One region of the Paenibacillus sp. 19GGS1-52 genome, then DNA from elsewhere that is predicted to be linked to it. Evidence: predicted binding sites of a transcription regulator. Region 1 holds the regulator's gene; the other holds the start of a gene.
What was found. The regulator Rex, encoded in region 1, represses fermentation and respiration genes when NADH is low (regulators of the CRP and FNR family bind a similar motif). The targets are predictions, from matches to a motif close to TTGTGAAATATTTCACAA.
Positions count from the first base shown of each region.

Region 1 (3,149 bases):
CCCTCTACTGTAAAGCGTACCCATACCATCATCGCGGTTCCAGCTTCATTCTTCCCCGTAAGAACCCAATACACCGAGTTTTCATCCCACACTGATTTCTGTGCCTTCGATACCTCTGTCAGTCCGGTACGTGTTCTGGCAACGTCCTCAGCGGCATCTCGCTCGTTCCATTGATCTTTCATGATGTAGGCATAGAACTGGCTAAGTCCGACCAGAAGGAGCAGAATGAGGGCCGAGCCCAGCAGGATCCATTTTCTCCTATTCTTCAAGCTGCAGCTTCCTTTCGTATATTTAATTCAGACAACTAAGAAGTACAGGTCAGTTACCGCTTCAACAGCCCTTCAAAGGATTCCTGCGCCTTGCGGCAGATGGCTTCCTCATCAAGCGTCAGACATTCACCGTGCTTCACAACCTGCTTGCCATTGATCCAGACATGCTCCACATCTCTGGCACTGGCTGAGTAAACAGCATGAGAGAGCAAATCCGTGTGTGGCAGCAGATGGGGCTGATCAATATCCAATGCAATGAAATCTGCTTTCATTCCGGCCGCAAGTCTGCCCACCTTATCTAAAAAGATCGACTTTGCTCCATACTCCGTAGCCATACGCAAGGCTTGTGGAGCAGGAACAGCTGTTGGATCACCACTTACACCTTTATGGATGAGTGCCGCAAGCCGCATTTCCTCGAACATATCCAGATTATTATTGCTTGCTGCGCCATCCGTACCCAAGGACACCTTCACACCTGCATTCAGGAGATCTGTAACGCGGGCCACTCCGCTGGCAAGCTTCAGGTTGCTACCAGGATTATGGGAAACGCCAACATTATGACGCGATAAAATTCCGATTTCTTCATCGTTCAAATGAACAGCATGGGCTACAAGTGATGGACGAGTGAACATGCCCAGCTTCTCCAGATGCGCTACAGGCCGCAAACCGTAATCAGCTATGTTCTGTTCCACTTCGCGTTTCGTCTCCGACATATGCGTGTGCATTGGCAAATCCAAATCATGGGCGGCTTGCACAAACTTCACAAAAAAGTCCGGTGGGCAAGTATATGGCGCGTGTGGTGACATCATCGTAGTGATTCTACCCTCAGCCTTCCCGTACCAGTTGCTGGCAAACGCAATAGCTTCTGCAAGCTTATGATTCTGCACCTCTTCAGAGCACAGACCAATTACTCCACGCATCAAAACAGCACGAATGCCTGATTGCTCAACAACTTCGGCTACCCGGTCCATATGATCATACATATCCAGGAAGGTGGTTGTGCCTCCCTTTAACATTTCCAGCACAGATAGTGAAGTGCCCCAGTACACATCATCTCCGGTGAACTTTTCCTCCATCGGCCACATTTTCTCCTGAAGCCATACCTGTAGCGCCAGATCATCTCCGTAACCGCGCAGCAAGGACATCGCTGTATGTCCGTGTGTATTCACTAGTCCCGGCATGAACAGCAGGCGGCTACCGTCAACGATTTGTACACCCTCTTCAAAAAGAGGTTCCTCTTCACCTATGTAAGAGATTAAATCATCTTCTATAGTCATATATCCACTCAGAACAGGCTTAATCGCTCCCGGTACGAGAAAACGCCCGTTTTTGATAACAGTCTTATTGCTTGCCATCTTCAATCTCTTCCCTTCCATCTTGTAAATAATAGGCCAGACTCTGCAAATCTGTAGTAAAGTCAGCCGCATGAATGCGCACATAAGAAGGCGTCTTCAAAATAACCGGTGCGAAATTCAGAATCGCTTCGATTCCTGATGTAACCAAAATGTCAGCCACATTCTGCGCTTCAAAATCCGGAACAGTAATAATCCCAATGCGGATTCCCTGCTTGCGGATGGTACTTTCCAGCTCATCCATAGGTTGAACGGTTAAAGAGTGAATTTGTTGTCCTACCTTGGGGGCATAGGAGTCAAACACCGCTGTTATCTTCATCGTGTCTTTCAAGTAAGCATTGTAATTGGACAACGCATGTCCGAGATTACCGGCACCTACCAGAGCTACGTTAATTTGCTGGTCCAGCTTCAAAATGTGGCGGATCTTCTCAATGAGATAGGATACGTCGTAACCAATCCCTTTTCTACCAAAATCGCCAAAATAAGCCAGATCCTTACGAATCTGCGCCGGGTTAAGATCTAATTTTTGACCAAGCTCTTGAGATGAAACTGTGGGAATTTCACGTTTTTGGAGATCATTCAGGAAACGCAGGTACACTGGTAGCCTGCGAACGACAGCCTCCGATATTTTATTATCCGATTTCATGTTTTCTCCTCCTAATTTAAGATATAGTTCCAAATAATGGTGATTCACATCAACAGGATTGGCGACGTTTTAGATAACGCCGCCTTCTTCCAGCCATTCAGCAATACGAGGAACCATTTGATCAGTAAGCATATGCTCCATCTTGGGGCCTGGTAGTGAATAAAGGAAATACTTCCCATAATAAGATTCAATAACTCTGGTATCATATACAATGACAATTCCGCGATCCTGGGCTGTGCGCACCAGACGCCCAAAACCCTGCTTGAAGCGAATGACTGCTTGTGGAACAGACAGCTTCATAAACGGATTCTTCTTCTGAGCCTGCAGCAACTCTGCCTTTGCCTCGGCTAGCGGATGGTTCGGTGGCTGAAACGGCAGTCTGACGATAGCAAGACAGGTCAAGGCCTCACCCGGAATATCTACACCCTCCCAGAAGCTACTCGTACCGAGCAGCACAGAAGCTGTGCTGTCCTGAAAACGGCGGATCAACTTGCTTCTGCTGCCGCCTTCCACTCCTTGGCCCAGTACAGTGATTTCTTGCGAAGCCAGTGCTTCTTTAAGCGGCTCATACACTTGGCGAAGCATCTTGTAAGAGGTGAACAACACAAGCATCCGCCCACGGGTGACCACTGCTGCTTCAGCAAGTGACTGCACTAGCATATCCACAAATCGGGCATCCCCCACACTACCTTTCACACTTGGAAAATCGCGCGGAATGACGAGCAGCGCCTGTTCCCGATAACGGAACGGAGAGGGTAGCAACACTGTCATGAGGCGACCTTCTTCAACAGCTGCATTCAGACCTAGATTATCAATCATAAACTGAAATGATTTATCGACAGACAGGGTAGCCGAAGTTAATATAATACTCCGCTTCTTATC
Region 1 covers NZ_CP059724.1:2,474,775-2,477,923, reverse strand. Annotated here, with positions in the region: gene H1230_RS11650 (cell wall elongation regulator TseB-like domain-containing protein) at 1-269, opposite strand, end outside; gene H1230_RS11645 (amidohydrolase) at 323-1,624, opposite strand; gene H1230_RS11640 (redox-sensing transcriptional repressor Rex) at 1,611-2,267, opposite strand; gene dinG (ATP-dependent DNA helicase DinG) at 2,337-3,149, opposite strand, start outside.

Region 2 (3,149 bases), 1.8 Mb from region 1:
GTAGGTGGAGTAATCAAAGACCCGCAAGGATTGTTCTATTCCTCGCCAGAGCAACTGGCGGAGCTGGGTGTGAAGACGAACATGCGCCATGAAGTAATCGCCGTTGACACGAAACGCAAAACCTTACGCGCCCGAAATTTGGCTACTGGCCTCGAATTTGACGATACGTATGACAAGCTGATCATGACTACCGGTTCGTGGCCGATTGTTCCGAAGCTCGAAGGCATGGAACTGGATGGTATCCTGCTGTCCAAGAATTACAGCCACTCCAACACCATTATTGAAAAAGCACAGCAGGTGGACAGAATCACTGTTGTGGGTGCCGGATATATCGGGGTGGAGCTGGTCGAGGCTTTTCAGATGAACGGTAAACAGGTGACGCTGATTGATGGAGAAGAGCGCATCCTGAGTAAATATCTGGACGAAGAATTCACTGCACCTATACAACAATCGCTGCAGGATCATGGAATTAAATTGGCTTTGGGTGAGAAGGTCAGCTCTTTTGCAGGTGCTGGTGGAAAAGTAACGAAGGTGATTACGAGCAAAGGTGAGCATGAGACAGATCTGGTCATTCTCTGCATCGGCTTCCGCCCGAATACAGATTTGCTGAAGGGTCAAGTGGACATGCTGCCAAATGGCGCCATTATCGTCAATGACTATATGCAGACCAGTACCCCGGATGTTTATGCAGCTGGTGACAGTTGCGCCATTCATTACAATCCTACAGGCAAGCATGCCTATATCCCGCTAGCTACTAACGCTGTCCGGATGGGAACCTTGGTCGCACGCAATCTGGTTGCCGAAACGATTCCTTATATGGGAACTCAAGGCACTTCGGGCATTAAGATTTATGAAGACAATATTGCAGGCACCGGACTTACTGAAGATGCGGCTAAGGCTGAGGGAATGGATGTAGAAACCGTCCTGATCAACGATAATTACCGTCCGGAATTCATGCCGACATTCGAGCAGGTTCAGCTAAAAGTTGTATTTGACCGGGCAACCCGCCGCATTCTCGGAGCGCAGATTATGTCCAAAATGGACCTGACGCAATCGATCAACACCGTATCGGTATGTATTCAGAACAAAATGACCATAGATCAGCTGGCTTTCATTGATTTCTTCTTCCAGCCACACTACAATAAACCTTGGAATTTCCTGAACACGGCCGGACTTCAAGCACTGCCGAAGACAATCGTTCGCAAAGAAACAGTAACTGTATAAACTATTTGGAAATGACGGTATAATAATATAGCATTGGGGACTGAGGCCATTTTTAGTGCTTCAGTCTTTTTTGTTGATTTCTACTTGTACAATAAATTTGACATGTCAGTGAAAATTTTCACTTAGGTTTTCTGAGAGTGATAATTGTCACGTTATTGTGTTTTGTGACACGCTACAATGGCATAAAGGAACAAATTTGAAGTAAATAGACGAAGGAGATAGGAACCATGGCTTATAACAAACCGCAGCAGATTGCCGAAGTAACCGTAGAGAACGGAATTAAGAAGGCTCATAATCCGTTGAGTACCGTGCTTATTCTGGGCTTTCTGGGAGGAGCGTTTATCGCGCTCGGATTTTTACTGGATATTCGTGTCATCGCAGGCGCGCCTAAAGAATGGGGCTCCATCGCCACTTTTATCGGGGCTTCTGTATTCCCAGTGGGGTTGGTGCTGGTCCTGCTGGCAGGAGGAGAACTGCTCACGGGTAATATGATGGCAGTGCCGCTAGCATTCATAGCGAAGAAGATTTCTTTTTGGGAAGTCATCAAGAATCTTGTCCTGATCACACTTAGTAATTTGGCGGGTGCCTTATTTGTTGCTTATTTCTTCGGCCATATCGTGGGGTTGACGGCAGATGGAGTATATTTGGACAAATTGGTTGATATGGCAGGGCATAAGATTGACGCGACTTTCTTACAAGCTTTTATTTCCGGTATTGGCTGTAACTGGCTCGTTGCACTGGCTGTTTGGTTATCGTATGGTGCAGATAATTTCAGCGGTAAGATTCTTGGCATCTGGTTTCCGACTATGGCTTTTGTTGCCATTGGCTTCCAGCACGTTGTTGCGAATATGTTTCTTATTCCGGCAGCTATATTTGAAGGCCATTTCACTTGGGGCCAATACTTTAACAACTTTGTTCCGGTCTGGCTTGGTAACTTGGTAGGAGGAGCAATATTCGTCGGTGCGGCTTATTATATATCGTTCTTGCAAAAAGCACCTTCAGCCGTTCAATCCGTGGACACCATGGCTTCGGCCAGTGTGAAGAAACACGCTTAATTAGCCCTCATACTATGTAGAAACCATTGGTATCATTAGTTTAATGAGCACTCCTTAGAACATTTATTTCCAAGGCCTTCGGGTAAGTGGAGATGAAGTTTCTGAGGGGTGTTTTTTCGTTCAGACATAAGAAAATTCGCCGTGCAGATCCGACTCGGGGGAACGAAATCGGGCTCACGACGAATGAAAGAATAGGGAGTGTTTCATAGTAATGATTACCCGGACTACTCAGGATCGAATCAGCACATTTCATACTCCGCCTTTACGGACGACTCCAGCATCTATAAAATATAAATATCTAGGGAAACGAGGGAGGACTGCGGTTATGAGCCAGAATGGGGACGGGATATTTCAGGCGGTGTGTCCGCTGGATTGCCCCGATACATGTGGACTTTTAGTGCATAAGCAAGCTGGGAAGATTATAAAAGTAGAAGGTAATCCGCAGCATCCGGTAACCCAGGGAGCTATTTGCAATAAGGTGCGGCATATGGCCGAGCGGGTTCAGCATCCCGAACGGCTGATGCATCCACTCAGACGTGTGGGTCCCAAAGGGGAAGGCTCGTTTGAAATTATTAGCTGGGAGGAAGCGATCCGTGAGATTGCTGGCAAGTTCAGCCAGCTGTCTACGGATTATGGAGCGGAGAGTATTCTACCTTATAGCTTCTATGGAAATATGGGTGTACTCAGTGTAGACGGAATGGATCGGCGGTTCTTTAATGCGCTCGGGGCAAGTCGTCTGCAGCAGACGATCTGCAGTGCGGCAGGTACCGTTGGTTGGAATTATACGATGGGCTTCAACGGGGGCACAAGTCCCGAAGATACGGTAAACGCTGATGTGATCATTATTTGGGGTGGGAATATTGTCAGTAC
Region 2 covers NZ_CP059724.1:687,785-690,933, forward strand. Annotated here, with positions in the region: gene H1230_RS03160 (FAD-dependent oxidoreductase) at 1-1,224, shown strand, start outside; gene H1230_RS03165 (formate/nitrite transporter family protein) at 1,452-2,279, shown strand; gene H1230_RS03170 (molybdopterin-containing oxidoreductase family protein) at 2,605-3,149, shown strand, end outside.
Region 2: H1230_RS03165 (formate/nitrite transporter family protein) is a predicted target of Rex. The motif match lies at 1,331-1,348, and genes of this name have one in related genera.